DNA from 2 places in the Acidovorax sp. LjRoot194 genome. Region 2 is predicted to be linked to the other one. Evidence: riboswitches for the same ligand, from Rfam matches in the RefSeq annotation. Region 2 holds a riboswitch; the other holds the start of a gene.
The links. A riboswitch is a leader RNA that binds a small molecule or an ion and turns the genes downstream of it on or off. The one in region 2 is predicted to bind glycine.
Positions count from the first base shown of each region.

Region 1: another riboswitch for glycine. It lies ahead of ACSQ3N_RS23720 (D-amino acid dehydrogenase); the one in region 2 lies ahead of gcvT (glycine cleavage system aminomethyltransferase GcvT).

Region 1 is NZ_CAXUQB020000001.1:5,238,421-5,248,721, reverse strand. Features, by position in the region: gene ACSQ3N_RS23735 (rhodanese-like domain-containing protein) at 1-204, opposite strand, end outside; gene ACSQ3N_RS23730 (sulfite oxidase) at 439-1,659, shown strand; gene ACSQ3N_RS23725 (c-type cytochrome) at 1,656-2,072, shown strand; gene ACSQ3N_RS23720 (D-amino acid dehydrogenase) at 2,175-3,491, opposite strand; glycine riboswitch at 3,585-3,705, opposite strand; gene ACSQ3N_RS23715 (CMD domain-containing protein) at 3,895-5,097, opposite strand; gene ACSQ3N_RS23710 (NAD(P)-binding domain-containing protein) at 5,146-6,681, opposite strand; gene ACSQ3N_RS23705 (Bug family tripartite tricarboxylate transporter substrate binding protein) at 6,733-7,740, opposite strand; gene ACSQ3N_RS23700 (YXWGXW repeat-containing protein) at 7,947-8,402, opposite strand; gene ACSQ3N_RS23695 (YXWGXW repeat-containing protein) at 8,577-9,050, opposite strand; gene ACSQ3N_RS23690 (hypothetical protein) at 9,230-9,613, opposite strand; gene ACSQ3N_RS23685 (DUF6463 family protein) at 9,610-10,068, opposite strand; gene ACSQ3N_RS23680 (ABC1 kinase family protein) at 10,046-10,301, opposite strand, start outside.
Region 2 is NZ_CAXUQB020000001.1:2,585,376-2,595,676, reverse strand. Features, by position in the region: gene ACSQ3N_RS11635 (Lrp/AsnC family transcriptional regulator) at 1-350, opposite strand, end outside; gene ACSQ3N_RS11630 (TRAP transporter substrate-binding protein) at 899-1,873, shown strand; gene ACSQ3N_RS11625 (TRAP transporter small permease) at 1,991-2,503, shown strand; gene ACSQ3N_RS11620 (TRAP transporter large permease) at 2,500-3,795, shown strand; glycine riboswitch at 3,837-3,927, shown strand; glycine riboswitch at 3,941-4,076, shown strand; gene gcvT (glycine cleavage system aminomethyltransferase GcvT) at 4,132-5,274, shown strand; gene gcvH (glycine cleavage system protein GcvH) at 5,380-5,754, shown strand; gene gcvP (aminomethyl-transferring glycine dehydrogenase) at 5,829-8,738, shown strand; gene ACSQ3N_RS11600 (FKBP-type peptidyl-prolyl cis-trans isomerase) at 9,441-9,845, shown strand; gene ACSQ3N_RS11595 (MerR family transcriptional regulator) at 9,857-10,301, shown strand, end outside.

The DNA of each region.
Region 1 (10,301 bases), 2.7 Mb from region 2:
GGTGGTCACCGTGACGGCCTGGCCGGCGGCCTTGGCCAGCCCGGTTTCGGCCGCGCTGCGCAGAATGGAGTGCGCCGCCTTCTTAGCGGTGGGCTCCACCGCGACCAGCGCCGTGAGCTGCGCCTGCGCATGAAATGCCGCGCCAGCCAGCAGCGCCACCCCCAGCCTCATTCCGATGTCGATGCAAGTCCTGTAGCGGTTCATGCCGGCCCCCTTCTGTGTTCAGCCGAATATGCCGCAGACCCTTTACGGATGCACGAATGTTTCCATATGCTTATTACTATTACATCTTTTGACAATGATGAAGGCGTCTGAGGTGGGTGTGTGGCGCACAGAATGCGGCAACTATTGCTGAGCAGAGCGCCGGGAGCTTGATGCACCGCGCCAGGCATGTAGCTGTTTGTGTTGATTGGTTTACAACTTTCCGGAGATTGACCCATGAAAGAATCGATGACTCTTCCGCGCCGACACCTGCTGGCCGGAAGCGCCGCCGCATTGAGCGCCATCGGCCTGGCCGGCTTCAGCGGCCGCGCTGCAGCCCAGGCCGCAGCAGCAACTGCTGCCGCCGCCAAGCCGCTGCCTGCATACGCGGGGTGGAAGACCTCCGACGCGCTCATCGTGCACAGCAGCAGCACGCTGGAGACCAAGCGCTCCGCGTTCGGCACCAGCGTCATCACGCCATCGAACCAGCTGTACGTGCGCAACAACCTGCCGGCGCCCGACGCAGCCATCCTGAACGACCGCGACGCGTGGACCGTGGCCATCGAGGGCGTGAAGAACCCGCGCAGCCTCACGCTGGCCGAGCTCAAGACTTTGGGTGTGGAAACCGTCGCCACCGTGCTGCAGTGTTCGGGCAACGGGCGCGGCTTCTTCCCCAGCAAGCCCAGCGGCACGCCCTGGGCCGTGGGCGCGGCGGGCTGCGTGGTGTGGAGCGGCGTGCCGCTGCGCAATGTGGTGGCGGCCCTGGGCGGGCTGGCCGATGGCGCGGTGTACCTGACCGGCACGGGCGGCGAGAAGCTGCCTGAGGGCGTGGACCCGCTGTCCGTGCTGGTGGAGCGCTCGGTGCCCGTCAAGGCCACCGACGATGCACTGCTGGCCTGGGAGATGAATGGCGAGCCCATCTCGCTGGCCCACGGCGGCCCGCTGCGGCTGGTGGTGCCGGGCTACCAGGGCGTGAACAACATCAAGTACGTCAAGCGCGTGGCGTTCACCAGCGCGCAGTCGCAGGCACGCATCATGTCGCACGGCTACCGCATGTCGCCCCCCGGCACCAAGGCCGCGCCCGACCAGCCCTCGGTGTGGGAGATGGGTGTGAAGTCCTGGATCAACGGCCCGCTGCCCGAGAAGGGCACGCTCAAGGCCGGCCTGGTGCAGGTGCACGGCGTGGCCTTTGGCGGCACGCAGGCCGTCAAGGGCGTGGAGGTGTCGGTGGACGGCGGCAAGACCTGGCAGGCCGCACGCCTCATCGGCCCCGACCTGGGCAAGTTCGCCTGGCGCCAGTTCGTGCTGCCCGTGCAACTGGGCGCGGGCACCCATGTACTGGCCAGCCGCGCCACCGACATGGCAGGCACGGTGCAGGGTGAGCAGCGTGACGAGAACGTCGGCGGCTACAACAACGCCAGCTGGCGCGACCACGCCGTGACGATCACGGCAGCATGAAAAAGCTCCCCCCTGAGGCGCTGCGCGCCTTCCCCCCTGGAGGGAGACGCCACCGGTGGACTGGCGCAGCCAGATCCACGGCGGCACTGGCTTTGGGGCGCGACCTCGCATTGGCATTGCTGTTGCTGTCGACAGGCACCAGCTGGGCCGCCGATGCCGCCGAGCTGGCGCGCGGCAAAGAGCTGTTCACCAAGATCCAGCCCGCCTGCGCCGTGTGCCACACGCTGCAGGCCGCCGGTGCCGAAGGCCAGGTGGGCCCCGTGCTCGACGAGCTCAAGCCCGATGCGCCGCGCGTGCTGCGGGCATTGAAGGCGGGCATCGGCGTGATGCCGTCGTATGCCGAGCGCATGAGCGAGAAGGACATGAAGGCCGTGGCGAGCTTTGTGGCGCATGCCACCGGGGCTGCCAAGTAGACGAGGTACGGCGGCATTCGGTTGTAGCCCTCAGTGCTTTTTCATGGCCGTACAGGACTGCCGCGCGGCCTCAACGGGCCGCGCGCCGTGGTCATTCTGTGCTCAGGCCGTGGTGCGCGTCGGCAGCAGCGCCGCAGGGCGCGGGCTGCGCTCCAGGCCTTGAAAGTCGAAGTCCACCTGCGGCACCCGCCCACTCACGATGTCGGCCAGCGCCTGGCCTGAGCCGCAGGCGTGCGTCCAGCCCAGCGTGCCGTGGCCGGTGTTGAGAAACAGGTTGGCGAGTTTCGTCTTGCCGATCAGCGGTACGTTGCTCGGCGTGGCGGGGCGCAGGCCGGTCCAGAACTGCGCCTGGCTGGCGTCGCCCGCGCCGGGGAAGAGCTGCTCCACGCGGCGCACGATGGCGTCGCAGCGCACTGGGTTCAGGTGGCGGTCGTAGCCGTTCAATTCCGCCGTGCCTGCGATGCGCAGCCGGTCGCCCTGCGCGCTGGTGTAGCGCGAGAACACGAGCTTGAACTCGTCGTCCGTCAGGCTCACCTGGTGGGCCTTGGCCGCATCCTTCACCGGCATGGTCACCGAATAGCCCTTGGCCGGGTAGATCGGCAGGCGGATGCCCAGCGGCTGCGCCAGCAGCGGGCTGAACGAGCCCATGGCCAGCACAAAGGCATCGCCCTGCACGCGCTCGAAGCGGCCTTCGGGCGTGGTCACCTCCACATGGTCGATGCGCCCCCCGGCCTCGCGCAGCGCGGTGATGTGGTGGCCCAGCCGGAACTGCACGCCCGCCGCCTCGCAGAGGGCGGCCAGCGCGCGCGTGAACTGGTTCGCGTCGCCCGATTCATCCTCGGCGGTGAAGGTGGCGCCCGCGAGCTGTGGGCGGATATGGGCCAGGGCCGGCTCGATGCGCACGGCCTCGTCGGCGCTGATGACCTGGCGCTCGCAGCCCAGGGCGCGCATCTGCTCGGCGGGGGCCAGGGCGCCGTCGAACTCCTTGGCATTGGTATAGAAGTGCAGGATGCCCTGCGTGCGCTGGTCGTACTGGAGTCCGGTGGCCGCGCGCAGCTGCTGCAGCACGCTGCGGCTGTAGGTGCCCAGGCTCACGATCTGCTCGATGTTGTGGCGCGTGCGCGCCGGCGTGCAGTTGCGCAGAAAGGCCAGGCCCCAGAGCCACTGGCGCATGTCGGCGCGCAGGCGGAACAGCAGCGGCGCGTCTTCCTGGCCCAGCCACTGCAGCACCTTGAGCGGTGCGCTCGGGTTGGCCCAGGGCTCGGCGTGGCTCACCGAGATCTGCCCGCCGTTGGCAAAGCTGGTCTCGGCGCCGGGCGCGCCCTGGCGGTCGATGACGGTCACGTCGTGGCCGAGTTGCGAGAGGAAGTAAGCCGAAGTCACGCCGAGCAAGCCGGCGCCAAGAACGATCACGCGCATGGTTCAGAACCTTTTGAAGGTCTACCGCCTGCCAGGCGTGCGCTACCAGCTATGAATTCAATAGCAATGCAGCTGGCGCACGTCTGCCAGGCTGCCGCTCCCCCTGTCCTTGGTACCTGAGAGATTCACCGCCGCGCCCACATGGCGTGCGGTTTGCTCCTTCGGTGCGCCACCACGCCGATAAGGGGTGGGGCGGCTCTCCAGACGGCTTTGATGAATGGGCAGTACGGGACCTGAGCGTGTATGGGAGTTTGCGCCTTCGGTGCAGCAGCGGGTGGTGCCCGCCGTGCTCTCCTGCTGGGCGGATTCTAGGGGCGGCCCCGCGCACATGGCCGGGCCGCGAGCGCTAATGCACCGCAACGTTTGCTGATGCAACGGACCGCTGAAGCCGGCCCGAAGCGGTTCAGGCGCCCTGCGGGAAGACGGCCTCGCCCAGGTTGAGCATGAGGCGGTTGGCCCAGGCGAACAGGGCGCTCGCGTGCAGCGCGTCCAGGATATCCAGGTCCGACAGGCCCGCCGCGCGCAGCGGCTGCAGGTGCTGCGCACTGAAACTGCCGGGGCTGCGCGTCAGCGCCAGCGCGGCCTGCACGATGGCGCGCTCGCGGGCGTTGGTGCCCGCCTGGTCGGGGTCGGCAAAGATCTGCGCCATCACGTCGTTGCGCCGCGCCAGCTGCTCGAAGCGCTGGGCGTGCACCGAGGCGCAGTACACGCAGCCGTTGGCGCGAGACACCGCCGTGCTGGCGACCTCGCGCTCGGCGCGGGAGAGGCCGCCGGGCGCGTACATGATGGCGTTGAAGGCCTGCGAGCGCTCCGACAGCACACGGGCTTGGTGCACCAGCAGCAGGTAAAAATCCGAGCTGCGCGCCTTGGGGTGGCTCAGGTCCAGCACCGCCTGCTGCTCGGGCGTGGCGGTGGCGGGGTCCACCACCTCCAGCCACGAGGCCCAGCCCAGCGTCTCGCTGGTGTAGCCGTTCAGGCGCAGCGGTTCGCCGGGGGCGGGCAGGTTGGCAGGGTGCACGAAGGGCGCGGCCTCGGCGGTGTCCGGTGCGGGCGGCGCATCGCCTTCGCCACCCAGCGCGTCCAGCGCCGCCAAGCCCGCCACCAAGCGCAGCTGGTACGTCACGAAACCGATGAGCTGCGCCAGCAGCACCGTGTCCGCCACCGACAGGCCGGCGGCGGGCAGGGCCAGCAGGGCGGCGCGGTCGCTGCGGTCCGGGTGGGTGGCGAGCGTGCGGGTGAACTGGGCCACCGCCTGCAGGCGCGCATCGGTGGGCGTGCTGCCGGGGTGTTGCAGCAATTCCTGCAGCGGCTGCGAGAGCACGGTATGGGCGGTGCTTTTGAGCACCTGGTCGCGGTAATGCGCTGCCAGCACGGGCATGCCGCTGGCCTCGGCGATATCGCTGGCCACCCACAGGCGCTCGGTGTGGGTCAGCGTGCCGGACAGGTCGGCGCTGAACAGGGCGTCGTAGCAGCCCTGCGTGGCCACGGCCACCTTGTCGCGCGCGTGGCGCGTGGCGAACGCGGGCCGCTCGGGCGTGAGGGCGAGCAGGGTGTCGATGGTGTCTTCGCTGGACGTGGTGGCAGTGGTGTCAGGGATGGTGGTCATGGGGTGTGCAATCCAGAAGAGGAGGCCGCGCGCAGGCGGCCGGGCGCGTCAGGCGCGGTCGGGTTGGGGCAGGGGCTGGGCGTTCGGCGAGACGTGGGGCTGGGTCTGCAGCTGCTCGACGCGCTGCGCCGTATCAGCCGCCGTCCATTCGTCGCCCACCAGTTCGGGCTCGGCATAGGCCTGCAGGTTGGCAAAGTGCTGCTCGACGTCTTCGCGGTAGAACAGGCTGGCCAGCCCTTGGGCCAGCCGCCGCGCGCCATCGCTGATGGCCGGTATGTCGCCCGACACCGTGCCGTGCGACAGCGCTGCGGGGTAGCAAAAGCAGTGGATGCGTTCCAGGCCCGGGCAGCTGCCGGGGGTCTTTGGCTGGAACTCGAACACCGGGCCCAGGTCGGGCGAGTCGGCCAGCTCCTGGTCCTCGTCGCCCGGTGCAGGCTGATACCGTTGGCTCCAGGCGCGCACGTGCGGTGCGATGTGCGCGAACTCGGGCTTTTGCAGCCAGTCGATGGCAAACCCGGTGGAGACGATGAGGAAGTCGAGCACGAAGGTGCCCTTGGGCGTGGCCACGCGCAGGGTGTTGCCCTGCTGCTCCACACGCTCCACCGGGCAGCCCAGGTTGAAATGCGCATTGGGGTGGCGCGACACGCGCAGCGTGCTGCCGTGCGGCGGCGGCACCTGCTGCACGTTGATGTAGTGGCGCAGGCGCCACCGCCATGCATCGGGCAGGTCGTAGTGGCCGTGGGTGAGGCCCGGCACGCCGGAGCCCTTGGACTTGTTGATGCGGGGCAGATCGGCGCGGCGTACCAGCAGGTCCACGCTGGCGGCGCCGCTCTCGAGCGCCGTGGCCGCGCTGTCCATGGCGGATGAACCCGCGCCCACCACACCCACGCGCAGGCCGCGCAGCGTGGCGTAGTCGAGCACGTCCGACGAATGCGCCCAGCGGCTGCGGTCCACGCCCTGCATGAAGGCCGGGATCTGCGGGCCGCCGAGGCCGTCGCGGCCGGTGGCCAGCACCACGCGGCGCACGAGCCATGTGCGGGGGCCGCCGGTGCTTTGCACGTCCACCTCCACCAGCGCATCGGCCCGCGGGCGCAGGGCGGTGACAGCATGCTCGTTGCGCACGTCGGCCCCGGTCACGCGGCGGTACCAGCGCAGGTAGTCCATCCACTGCAGGCGCGGAATCTTGTCGAGCGCAGCCCAGGCGGCACGCCCCCATTGCGCTTCGAACCAGGCACGAAAGGTCAGGCTGGGCAGGCCCAGCGCAGGGCCCGTCAGCTCTTTGGGCGAGCGCAGGGTTTCCATGCGCGCGGTGGTGGCCCAGGGGCCTTCATGGTCGCGCGGCGCGCGGTCGAGCAGCACGGCGCGGATGCCCAGCTGCGCCAGCGCGGCCGCTGCCGCCAGGCCCGCCTGGCCCGCGCCGATGATCAGCACATCGACCACGGCATGGCCTGCGTAGGTGCGCTGCGGCACCCAGCTGCGTGCCGGCCAGCCCAGCATGGACAGGTCGTCCTTCAGGCGCTGTTCCAGCACAGCCAGGCCGGTGCCGGCTGGGGAGGTGTGGTTGGTTTCTTCGTTCAGTGGCATGGAGTCAAAGGCTTGCCCGCGGCGGTGGTGCCGCAGTGCGAAGCCCGCAGTTCAGTCGATGCTGATTTTCGCGTCCTTCACCACCTGGGCCCATTTGTTGCGGTCGGTGTGCACCGTCTGGCGGAATTGCTCGGGTGTTTCGATGCGCACTGTGTTGCCGTTGGCCTCGAAGCGGGCGCGCACGTCCGGCAGCTCCAGCACTTCGCGCACGGCGGTGTTGAGCTTCTTCACGATGGCCGCGTCCGTGCCCTTGGGCGCGAAGATGCCGAACCAGATCGAGCTGTCGAAACCCTTGGTGCCCGGCAGGCCGCTCGATGCGATGGTCGGCACTTCCTTCACGGCGTTCACCGGCTTGGCGGTGGTCACGCCCAGCAGGCGCACCTTGTCGGCCTTGTAGTGTGGCAACACCGTCTGCACCTGGTTCATGATGCAGCAGGTCTCGCCCCGCACCACCGACGCGATGGCCTCGGGCCCGCCCTTGTAGGGCACGTGCACCATGTTCAGGCCCAAGCGGGCGTTGAACTCGGCAAACGCCATGTGCGTGCCCGCGCCGTTGCCGGTAGACGCAAAGTTGTACTTGCCCGGGTTGGCCTTGACCAGGTCCACGAACTCCTTGAGCGTCTTCACGTCGATGACGGTGGGGTTGATGGTCAGCACGTTCGACACATCGATGAGCGGCGCCACGGGCACGAAGTCCTCTTCCACATCGAACGGCAGCTTCTTGTACAGCGCGGCGTTGCTGCCGTGCGTGGCCGCGGTGCCGAAGGCGAAGGTGTAGCCGTCGGGCTTGGCGCGCGCCACGTATTCGCTGGCGATGTTGCCGGCCGCGCCGGACTTGTAGTCGATGATGACCGGCTGGCCCAGGCGCTGGGCCAGGGGCTCCTGCACGGAGCGGGCGATCACGTCCACGCCCGACCCGGCCGGGAATCCGAGGATCAGCGTGATGGGTTGCTGGGGCCAGGTGGCGGGGCCGGCGGCGTGTGCGCCAGTGGTGGCGAGCAACGCAGCGCAGGCGAGCGCGACGGCTGGAATCCAGCGGAGAGAGGGCAGGGCGCGCATGGGGAAATCCTTCAATGGGGTGTGCAGCAGGGATGCGCTATTGTGGGAAATCCAACATGTGCGACGTCGTATATGCATATGGCAGCACAGTCCGGGCGGCTGCGCAGTGCCGTTGAAAACGCAACAGCGCGACGTGCCAGGCACGCCGCGCTGCGGGGCTGCGATCAGCCGGTCAGTGGATCAGCGGATCAGCGGTCCGTCGTCCATCAATTGCGGCGTGGGTTGTCGGGCTGCTGGTCGCGGCGGTTGGAGACGCCGTCTCCATCACGGTCCCGGTCATTGCGGTTGGACACGCCATCACCGTCCCGGTCCCAGCCACCGCGCTGGAATTCCCAGCGGCCATCACGTTCGGCCCATTGGGGCTGGCGGTACTGGTGGCCAGAGCGGGCTTGCACCCAATGGCCGCGCACCCACTGGTAGCGGTTGCCACGCCACTCCCAATGGCCTTCTTCCCACACCTGGCCACGGCGGGGGCGTGGCACGGCTTCACGGCGAGGCGCTGGGGGCGCGGGGATGACCTGGTAGGTCTGCGTTTGCTGGTACCCGCGGTCGGAATGGCCCTGCGCCACCACCACGCCAGGGGTGGCAGCATGGGCGGTGGCCAGCGTCATCAGCGATGCGAGGGCGATGGAAGCGGCGGACAGTGTCTTGGTATGTTTCATTGTTGTTCTCCGGTGGGTGGACGGTGGCATGCCGGTGATGCACATCGCGGCGTTGTAGATATCCGCGTTGTGGGGGGCACACACCGGCCACAAAAATGCTGTGGATCGGGGTGGGACATCCTGGGTGGCGCAGGTCGCGTCACGCAGGATGATTTACCGAGGATGGGTTACCGGTCAGTTGCGGTTGGGGTTGTCGGGGCGGCGGTCGTGGCGGTTCGGTACGCCGTCACCGTCGCGGTCTCGGTCTCGGCGGTCGCGGATGCCGTCACCATCGCGGTCCCAGCCGCCGCGGCGCATTTCCCAGCGGTCACCGTGCTGCTCCCAGCGGGGTTCGCGGTATGCGTAGCCGGGGCGGGCCTTCACCCAGTAGCCCTGCATCCACACGTGGCGGTTGCCACGCCATTCCCAGTGGCCGGGCACCCATGCCATGCCGCGGCGGGGGTGCGGCGCGACTTCGTGGCGGGGTGGTGGTGGGGGGCCGTACTGGACCAGGACGGGCGCGCCGTGGACCACGACGGGCGCACCTGAGTGGTACTGGTGCTGCCCCGATTGAAAGACAACAGTGGCACTGTTTTGTGCTTGCGCTACCGTTGCGGCGCCCAGCGACAACAGGGCGATGGAAACAGCGGCGAGTGCATTACGGGCCATGACGATCTCCTCAAAATGATTCCTTGCGGAACCGAGGACTTCATAGTGCTCAACTTGCGTCAAGCCGGTGTAGTCCATTTGCGAAGTCTTGTGAAGTTGTGTTTCCTGTCTCGGGCTGCAGCACGGGCAGCGTGAACCACGTCACGCTGCGGGTTTGTGCAGTGCACCCACCGTGCGCGCTAGCGCCACCACACCAGTGCGGCCACCGCCATCAACGGCACCCACGCGGGGTGCCTGCCGCGTGTGGCGTAGAACACCAGCAGGCCGCTGGCCAGGGTGGCCACGCCCGCCACATCGGCCACCCACGCGGCCAGTGCGGCGTCGGTCCAGGGCGAGGTGCCCAGGCGCCACAGCAGTGCGCTCAAGGCCAGGCCCAGCACCGTGGCCAGATGCCACGTGCCCCAGAGAATGCGCACCTGAGGCTCGCGCAGCACGGGGCGGCCCGCAGTGGGCACCACGCCCCGCGTTCGCAGGCTGCGAAACACCATGATCTCGCCCAGCACCGAGTGCGCCAGGGCCACCACGGCCAGCACCCCGGCCGCCACAATGAAGAGGATGTTCATGAAGCGGTCTTTCGTGAGTCCGGCGTGAAAACGGTGGACGGCGTTGGCGGCGGAGGCTGCGCTGCGCACAGCGCCAGCGCAGGCGGCAGCACCAGCCAGAAGCCGGACGGCGGCATCAGCACGATGCCCAGCAATGCCAGCGCCAACAAACCAAAGCCCAGCGGGCGCTGCGTGGCGGCGGCCGCTGCTCCGCCATGGCGTTCGAGCTGCAGCACGACCCAGGCCAGCAGCGCAAACAGAACGCCGAACAGGACGAACCACACCACGGCGCCCAGCAGCGGGTCGTTCCGGACGCTGGCGAAAACGCCGCGCCGCAGGATTTCGCGCAGGGGCTCGGTGAACACCACGAACGCATAGCCCATGTGCAGGGCCGCCACGGCCAGCAGCCATGGGCCCTTCCAGCGGTGGCGCAGCGAGGGTTGCACGGGGCCGTCAGCGGCGAGTGGTGGTGACATGTGCGTGGCCTGTAGTGAGGGGAAGGCTGTGGACCCAGGGGTTGGTGGTGCGCACCTGCGCGCCCAGGCGCGTGAGCAGGTGCATCAGCCCCATCCACAGGCGCTCGAACGACGGCATCTCGGGCGGCACGCCCGCCATGTGGCGGCCGAGCACGCGCTGCTGTTCGGCGGTGGGCATCGGCGGCGGCTGCTTGTGGCGGAAGTCGAAGACCTCGGCAGTGAAGGGCTCCAGC
Region 2 (10,301 bases):
TCGTAGTCGCGCGTGTCCTTGACCACCACGCGCAGCAGGTAGTCGTAGTCGCCTGAGACCAGGTGGGCTTCGATCACCTCCGGAATGCTGGCCAGCGTCTCGCCGAACTTCTCCAGCGTGTTGTCCGAGTGGCTGTCGAGCGTGACCTGCACCAGCACCGTGTCGGACAGGCCCAGCGCCTGCGGGTTGAGCCGCACGGTGTAGCCCTGGATGACACCGGCCTCTTCCATCTTCTTGATGCGACCCCAACACGGCGAAGGGCTCAGGCCGACGGCCTGCCCGATCTCCTGCAGACTGGCGCGCGCGTCGCCCTGCAGCACAGCGAGAATTTTTCTGTCTAAACGGTCCATGCTGCGGATTATTCCTTGAACTGCGCAAATACAGAAGGATTTTCTGCAACAGCCGACTTTTGAAGCAAAGAACAGCAAGAACTACTGAGCCTTGCCGCGCATACTTCATCCATCAAGGCGTTCTTACCGGAGCGCACGAACTGACAGGGCCCCGGACCGGTTACCGCCGGACCGGGGCACTTGGCAAGACGGCAGTGGCGGCACACGCCCTTGCGCTTCACCGACTCACCGCGCCACGGGCACCCGCCGCGGAGTCTCACATCACGGGCCGGTGCCGCTCCATCAGAGCGGCACCTCGCCGCACGCCAGCCCGACTTCCATGGCGCCGCCCGCCTTCACCTGTCCTGTCGCCCGCGCGACGCGTGCACTGGTGCCGCGAAGCCCGTGGCGACTGCCTTGTTTAGTAAGCACGCTTACCAGCACAAACCCCGATGCCCTGCGGCATGTTGCAGCGCCATAATTTTTGAGTCCGTGGCACTGGCTGCGCGAAGCCTCCAGCGACAGGTACGCAGGCGACCACGGCAAGAACCACATATACAGGAGACACCATGCAACTGACTTCTCTCGCCGCGGGCCTGGGCCTTGCGTTCGGCTTGATCGCCACGGCCGGCGCGCAGACCACGACGCTCAAGATCGGCTACGCCACGGCGCCCGATTCGCACTATGGCGTGGGCTCCAAGGTGTTCTGCGATGAAGTCGAAAAAGGCACGCAGGGGCGCTACAAGTGCCAGTACTTTCCCAACTCGGCGCTGGGCGGCGAGCGCGAGCAGATCGAGGCCATCCAGCTCGGCACGCAGGACCTGGTGAACACCTCCACCGGCCCTGTGGGCAACTTCGTGCCCGAAGTGAAGATCGTGGACATTCCGTTCCTGTTCCGCGATTACGACCATGCACGCAAGGTGATGGACGGCCCCATCGGCCAGGACATCCTGACCAAGTTCCCGAGCAAGGGCATCATCGCGCTGGCCTGGACCGAAAACGGCTTTCGCCACATGACCAACAGCAAGCGCGACATCGTCAAGCCCGAGGACGCCAAGGGCCTGAAGATGCGCACCATGGAGAACAAGGTGCACATGGACGGCTACCGCACCTTCGGCATCCTGCCCACGCCCATGGCCTTCCCCGAGCTGTTCGGTGCCATGCAGCAGGGCACGGTGGACGGCCAGGAGAACCCTATCCCGGTGATCCTGTCGGCCAAGTTCTCGCAGGTGCAAAAGCACCTGTCGCTGACCGGCCACGTGTACTCGCCCGCGCTTCTGCTGCTCTCGCCCAAGGTGTGGAACAAGCTCAACGATGCCGACAAGAAGGTCTTCACCGACGCCGCCAAGAGCGCTTCGGTGGCGCAGCGCAAGAAGGTCAACGACGATGAGAACAACGGCATAGCGCTGCTTGAATCGCAAGGCATGAAGGTCACGAAGACGGTGGACGGCGCAGCCTTCCGCGAAGCGCTCAAGCCGGCGTATGTGGGCTATGCCAAGGAGTTCGGGGCCGACAACATCAAGAAGATCCAGGACGTTCGTTAACCCGAGCAGACAAACTCCAACCGTTCACGCTGAGCCTGTCGAAGCGCCGCGCAAGGCTTCGACAAGCTCAGCCCGAACGGTTTTTTTTCGCTTTCAGCCAGAACCGAGAACAACACCGTGAAAGCCTTCGAACGCTATTTCCTTGCCGCCAACCGCTGGGCGCTGATCCTGCTGCTGGCGGCCATGTCGATCATCATCTTCACCAACGTGGTCATGCGCTACGTAACCCACAACTCGCTGGAGTGGGCTGAAGAGGTCTCGCGCCACATGATGATCTGGCTGACCTTCCTGGGCGCGGGCCCGGTGCTGCGCTACGGCGGCCACATTGCGGTGGAGAACCTGCAGGACGCCCTGCCCCGCGCCGGCGGCATTGCCATCCGCGCGGTGGTGGCCGCGCTGCTGTTCGCTTTCTTCGGCTTCATGGTCTGGTACGGCTGGCTGTACATGCAGCGCACCATGTTCCAGATGACGGCCGTGACGCAGGTGCCCTTCGCCTACATCTACAGCGCCATGCTGATCGGCGGGGTGTTGCTCATCGTGCACTTTGCGTTCGTCGTGCGTGGCTATGTGCTCGACCGCACCTTCGCGGCCGATGAGCACTTCGACGCTAATGCGAGTGCCTCCCTATGAGCGCGTCCATCATCCTCATCGTTTCGGCCTGCCTGTTCCTGGCCATCGGCGTGCCGGTGGCGTTTGCCCTGGGCCTGGCCACCGCGGCCACGCTGATCCTGGCCGAGAGCTACCCGCTGATGGTGCTGCTCAAGGAGACCTTCACCGGCATCGACAGCTTTCCGCTGATGGCCGTACCGTTCTTCATTCTGGCGGCCGAGCTCATGAGCGGCGGGTCGTTGACCGAGGTACTGCTGCGCTTCGCAGGCCAGTTTGTGGGCCACAAGCGTGGCGGGCTGGGCTACACCAACGTGGTGTCGCTGACGTTCTTTTCGGGCATCTCGGGCTCGGCGCTGGCCGATGCGGCCGGCCCGGGCTCGATGCTGATCCGCATGATGGACAGGGCGGGCTACGACCGTTCGTATGCAGCGGCGCTCACCGCGTCCACTGCCATCGTGGGGCCCATCATTCCGCCGTCCATCATCATGATCATCTATGCGCTGCAGGATGAAACGGTGTCGGTGGGTGCGCTGTTCGTGGCCGGCCTGCTGCCGGGCCTGCTGATCGCGGTGGCCATGTGCATCGTGAACTTCCATGTGTCGAAGAAGCGCAACTACAAGGGCGACGGCAAGATGCCGCCCATGGCCGAGATCCTGACCACCACCTGGAAGGCGCTGCCCGCCATCTTGCTGCCCGTGGTGATCCTGGGCGGCATGCGCGCGGGCTGGTTCACGCCCACCGAGGCCTCGGTCGTGGCCGTGTTCTACGCGCTGGTGTGCGGCAAGTTCGTCTACCGCACGCTGCAGTGGAAGGCGCTGCCTGACATCCTCGCGCGCTCGGCCCTGCTGTCGGCGTCGGTGCTGATCATCATCGGGCTGTCGGCCGCATTCGCGTGGATTTTGACCATCGAGGGCATTCCGCAGCAGATGGCCGAGTGGCTCATCAGCATGAACCTGTCGCCCTGGATGTTCCTCATCATCGTCAACATCTTCCTGCTGCTGTTCGGCATCTTCATCGAGCCGCTGCCGGGGGTGATGGTGCTTGCGCCCATCCTCGCGCCCGTGGCAGTGAAGCTGGGCGTGGACCCGGTGCACTTTGCGATGATCGTGATCTACAACCTCACGCTCGGGATGATCACGCCTCCGGTCGGAGGGCTACTCTTCGTCACCTGCAACGTCTCGCGCGTGCCGATGTCGCAACTGGTGCGCGAGCTGGTGCCCTTCCTGTGGGCGCATGGCGTGGTGCTGGTGATGCTGACCTTCATCCCGCAACTGTCCACCTGGCTGCCGAAGGTGTGGGGGTTCATCAAGTAGCGGGGCTTTCCAGCGGGGGTGCCACGCGCCAGCGGATATACTGGCGCCCGTCAGGAGAGAGCCCCCTTCGCGGGGGCCGCCGAAGGCGCAGGGACAACCCGAACGCTCAGGCAAAAGGACTGGCAACCGCCCGCAGTGATGCGGGCGTTTCCTTGCTGGAGAGAGATGGACCGCCGGGCACACCATACCCACCGCGGCACCCATCCACCGAAGGAGCAAGCCGCACGGCCAGCCAGGGCGCTGCGGTGAATCTCTCAGGTAAAGCGGACAGCAGGGCAAATACCGTGGCCTGGTACAGGCTGCGGCTTTCATTTGCCTTGTCCTGAGAAGCCCGCCATGTCAGCCACCGCTCCCCTGCTCACCACGCCCCTGAACGCACTGCACATCGAGCTGGGCGCCCGCATGGTGCCGTTCGCCGGCTATTCCATGCCCGTGCAGTACCCGGCCGGCCTCATGGCCGAGCACCTGCACACCCGCACCGCAGCGGGGCTGTTCGATGTCTCCCACATGGGCCAGCTCAAGCTCGTCGGCCCGGACGCTGCGGCCGCCTTCGAAACCCTGATGCCGGTCGATGTGATCGACCTGCCCGTGGGCAAGCAGCGCTACGGCCTGCTGCTGACCGATGAGGGCACGGTCATCGACGACCTGATGTTCTTCAACCAGGGCACGGTCGAAGGCGAGCCCACCCTGTTCGTCATCGTCAACGGCGCCTGCAAGGTGGGCGACATCGCCCACATAGAGGCCCGCATCGGCCAGCGCTGCCAGGTGGTGCCCATGCCCGACCATGCGCTGCTGGCGCTGCAAGGCCCGCAGGCGGTCACCGCCCTCGCCCGCCTGGCGCCGGGTGTGGACCAGCTGGTGTTCATGACCGGCGGCGCGTTCGACATTGCGGGCTGCGACTGCTTCGTCACCCGCAGCGGCTACACCGGCGAAGACGGCTTTGAAATCTCGGTGCCCGCAGCCCAGGCCGACACCCTGGCGCGCGCACTGCTGGCCCAGCCCGAAGTCAAACCCATCGGCCTGGGCGCGCGCAACTCGCTGCGCCTGGAAGCGGGCCTGTGCCTGTACGGCAACGACATCGACACCACCACCACCCCGCCCGAAGCGGCCCTGAACTGGGCCATCCAGAAGGTGCGCCGCACCGGCGGCGCACGGGCGGGGGGCTTTCCGGGCGCGGACAAGATCCTCGCGCAGATCGACAACCCCGCCACCCTGCAACGCAAGCGCGTCGGCCTCGTGGCGCTGGAACGCGTGCCCGTGCGCGAGCACACCGAACTGCAGAGTACCGACGGCCAGAAGATCGGCGAAGTCACGAGCGGCCTGCTCGGCCCCACGGTGAACGAGCCCGTGGCCATGGGCTACGTCGTCCCTGAATTCGCGGCCATCGGCACGCGCTTGAACGCCATCGTGCGCGGCAAGGCCGTGCCGATGGAGGTGCGTGCCATGCCTTTCACCCCCGCGCGCTACTACCGCGGCTGAACCACCGCATTCGTTTGCCGCGCATTGCATCGCCTGCGCCCCAGCCCGGCTACAGTGGCAGCTGGCATCGGCACTTTTTTAGACAACCCTTTTTCTGGAGCCCCCATGACTGTCAAGTATTCCAAGGACCACGAGTGGATCGACATCTCTGACCACGAAGCCGCCACCGTCGGCATCACGCTGCATGCGCAGGACGCGCTGGGCGACGTGGTGTTCGTGGACCTGCCCGCCGTCGGCACCACCTTCACCCAGGGTGAAGTGGCCGGCGTGGTCGAGTCCGTCAAGGCCGCGGCCGACGTGTACATGCCCGTCACCGGCGAGATCGTCGAAGTGAACGAGGCGCTGCGCGCCGACCCGTCCCTGGCCAACAGCGACCCGATGGGCGCTGGCTGGTTCTTCAAGGTCCACGTGACCGACATGACGCAGTTCGACGCGCTCATGGACGAGCCGGCCTACGCCGAGTTCGCCAAGAACGCCTGATCGGACTGCCCCTCCCTTCGCGGCCCGGCAGCCACCTGCCGGGCCATGTGTCCCCGCCCTTGCCGCCGCCGCCGATGACCTCCCAAGCCCCCCTGCCCTCCCTCGCCGCGCTCGAGAACGCCACCGAATTCCTGCCCCGCCACATCGGCATCGACGCTGCGGATGAAACCCACATGCTGTCGGTGATCGGCGAGGCCTCGCGCAGCGCCCTCATCGAAAGCATCGTGCCGCGCTCCATCGCGCGCACCACGCCCATGGACCTGCCCCTGCCCGTCACCGAAGCGGCAGCGCTGGCCGAGCTCAAGGCGATTGCGGGCAAGAACAAGGTCCTGCGCAGCTTCATCGGCCAGGGCTACTACGGCACGCACACGCCGGGCGTCATCCTGCGCAACATTCTGGAGAACCCCGCCTGGTACACCGCCTACACGCCCTACCAGGCCGAGATCTCGCAAGGCCGTATGGAGGCCTTGGTCAACTTCCAGACCATGGTGTGCGACCTGACCGGCATGCCCATTGCCAACGCATCCATGCTGGACGAAGCCACCGCCGCCGCCGAGGCCATGACCCTGGCCAGGCGCTCAGTCAAATCCAAGAGCAATGTCTTCGTGGTGGCGGGCGACGCGCACCCTCAGACCATCGAAGTCATCCAGACCCGCGCCAAGCCCCTGGGCCTGGAAGTGCGCCTGGCCAACTCAGCCGAGGAATGGAACGACCTGCTGGCCGGCGACTACTTCGCCGTGCTGGCCCAGTACCCCGCCACCAGCGGCCGCATCGAAGACCTGCGAGCCGATGTGGAAAAAGCCCACGCCAAGCAGGCCGCCTTCATTGTGGCCGCCGACCTGCTGGCGCTGACGCTCATCACGCCGCCCGGCGAATACGGCGCCGACATCGTGGTGGGCACCACGCAGCGCTTTGGCATGCCCATGGGCGCGGGCGGCCCGCACGCTGCCTACATGGCCTGCCGCGACGAGTTCAAGCGCAGCCTGCCCGGCCGCCTGGTGGGAGTGAGTGTGGACGTGCACGGCAAACCCGCCTACCGTCTGGCCCTGCAGACGCGCGAGCAGCACATCCGCCGCGAGAAAGCCACGTCCAACATCTGCACTGCGCAGGTGCTGCCCGCCGTCATCGCCAGCATGTACGCCGTGTACCACGGCCCCGAAGGCCTGCAACGCATCGCCCAACGCGTGGCCAGCTACACCGCCATCCTGGCCCAGGGCCTGGTGCAGTTGGGCGCGCCGGTACGCCCCCAAGCCACCTTCGACACGCTGAGCCTGCATACCGGTGATGCTACCAAATCGATAGCTGCTCGCGCAGTCCAGGCGGGCGCCAACCTGCGCATTTACTTTGAAGAGTACCTGTGCATCTCGCTGGACGAGACCACCACGCGCGCGGACATCGAGCTGCTGTGGAAGGTCTTCGCCCAGGACGGCCAGGCGCTGCCCACGTTCGACGCGTTCGAGAACGGCGTCGAGCCGCTGATCCCGGCTGCACTGCGCCGCACCAGCAGCTACCTCACGCACCCGGTGTTCAACACCCACCATTCCGAAACCGGTATGCTGCGCTACATCCGCCAGCTGTCCGACAAGGACCTGGCGCTGGACCGCAGCATGATCCCGCTGGGCAGCTGCACCATGAAGCTCAACGCCACCAGCGAGATGATCCCCATCACCTGGCCCGAGTTCGCGCACATGCACCCCTTTGCGCCCGCCGACCAGCAGACCGGCTACCGCGAGCTGGACGAGCAGTTGCGCGCCTGGCTGTGCCAGGCCACCGGCTACGCCGGCATCAGCCTGCAGCCCAACGCCGGCAGCCAGGGCGAATACGCGGGCCTGCTGGCCATCCAGGCCTACCACCGGGCGCGCGGCGAAGGCCACCGCAACATCTGCCTCATCCCCAGCAGCGCACACGGCACCAACCCCGCCAGCGCGCAAATGGTGGGCATGCAGGTGGTGGTGACAAAGTGCGATGACAACGGCAACGTGGACCTGGCCGACCTCAAGGCCAAGTGCGAGCAGCACAGCGGCAGCATTGCCTGCGTGATGATCACCTACCCCAGCACGCACGGCGTATTCGAGACCCAGGTCAAGGAGCTGTGCGCCCTGGTGCACAGCCACGGGGGCCGCGTGTACGTAGACGGCGCCAACATGAACGCCCTGGTGGGCGTGGCCGCCCCCGGCGAGTTCGGCGGCGACGTGAGCCACCTGAACCTGCACAAGACCTTCTGCATCCCCCACGGCGGTGGCGGCCCGGGCGTCGGCCCCGTGTGCGTGGTCGAAGACCTCGTGCCCTACCTGCCCGGCCTGCCAGGCCAGGGCGACCAGCCGCTGTCCCCCGCCGACGGCAAGGTGGGCCCGGTTAGCGCAGCCCCGCTGGGCAACGCCGCTGTGCTACCCATCAGCTGGATGTACATCCGCATGATGGGCGCCGAAGGCCTGCAGGCCGCGACCGAGACGGCCATCCTGTCTGCCAACTACATCAGCGCGCGCCTGAAGGACCACTACCCCACGCTGTACGCCAGCGCCAACGGCCATGTGGCGCACGAGTGCATCCTGGACCTGCGCGGCCTGAAGGAGACCAGCGGCGTGATGGCCGAGGACGTCGCCAAGCGCCTGATCGACTACGGCTTTCATGCGCCCACGCTGAGCTTTCCCGTGCCCAACACGCTGATGGTGGAGCCCACGGAGAGCGAGACGCTGTTCGAGATCGACCGCTTCATCGACGCGATGATCGCCATCCGCGAAGAGATCCGCCAGATCGAGGCGGGCAAACTGCCGCAGGACAACAACCCGCTGAAGAACGCGCCGCACACGGCGGAGAATCTTCTGACCGGCGAGTGGGCCCGCCCGTACACGCGCGAAGCTGCTGCCTACCCTGTGGCGGCCCTGCGACAAGGTAAGTACTGGTCGCCTGTGGGACGCGTGGACAATGTGTATGGGGATCGGAATCTGTTCTGCAGTTGTGTGCCGGTAGGTGACCTGGCGTAAGCCAAATATCGCGCACCGCACCCAAGCCTGGGCTATCACAAGGACTCTCATTCTGCAGACCATCTTCACACAATGAGTAAGTCACAACCGTCTGTTTTGCCTATCCGAACGGTCTGTCGGGACGGCCAAAAGCTCCGTTGCGCGTTCACCGCATTGACTGTGCTTCTTGCCCTCTCGATCACTTCAATTGCAGACGCGGCTGACAGCTATCACGCGTTGGTAGCGCCCTGCAAGAGCGTCCTTCACGACTCCGATTTCGAATTGAATATTCCGATCGCCGAAGGTCAACGTCGGGTCCGCGCCACTTGCGAGACACGGCAGGTTTCGTCGGGTCCGAAAAAACGCCATCGCACTCAAATGGAGGTACGGTTCAACTGTCGCACGGCTCCCGCAAAGCCAGGAGATGAATCCACTGAGTTCTACGCAAGAAAGATCCTCTACTTCACATTGCGCAAGTCGGAGTGGCGCATTGAGTCCGCTGAGCTCAATCTGACTGGAATTCCGCCAACCCCATCAGCGATTCAGACGGAAAAAATACCAACAGCATCACTGGGTCCTCTGCTACCTCAAGCAACCGCATGTCTTGGGTCGCCATGACGCCGTGAGACTCACCAACGGGTCAAACACACTGCGGCAATATGCAATGCGCTAAAAGCGAAAGGCCCTAACATCAGGCCTTTGTTTTTTCCTGGAGTTTTCTTCATGCGTGTTCTTCTCGCACTGCTCGCCTCTCTTGCCTTTGCCCCAGTTGCTCAGGCACAAACCGCCCAGCCCGTCACCACCGCCAGCGGCCTGGTGTTTGAATCCTTGAAGGAAGGCTCAGGCGATTCGCCCAAGTCCACCGACACCGTGAAGGTGCACTACAAGGGCACATTCCTCGACGGCAAGGAGTTCGACAGTTCCTACAAGCGCGGCGAGCCCACCGAGTTTCCGCTCAACCGCGTGATCCCCTGCTGGACCGAAGGTGTGCAGCGCATGAAGCCCGGCGGCAAGGCCAAGCTGACCTGCCCACCTGCCATTGCGTACGGCGCTGCGGGCGCAGGTGGCGTGATTCCGCCCAACAGCACGCTCAACTTCGAGATCGAACTGATCTCGGTGCGCAAGTAAGAAGAAGACCCATGCTGCTGAAGGTCGGTGATCTCGCGCGGCGCACCGGCCTCACGGTGCGCACGCTGCACCATTACGACGAGATCGGGCTGCTCAAGCCTTCGGGCCGGTCGGACGCGGGCTATCGGCTGTACAGCCAGGCCGACGTGCAGCGGCTGCACGGCATCCAGACGATGCGGCAGATGGGCTTGGCGCTCAGCGACATCGGCGACCTGCTGGTGGGCGACACGATGGCGCCCGAACGCATCATCGGCCAGCAGATCCGCGCGCTGGACCAGCAGATATCGCAGGCCACCGAACTGCGGGGGCGCTTGACCATGCTGCGCGACGGGCTCATGGCGGGGGCCGAGCCCGACATGGGCAACTGGCTCGAAGCGCTGGCGCTGATGACCACCTACGGCAAGTACTTCAGCTCGGCCGAGCTCAAGCAGATCTTCACCAACTGGAGCCTGATCG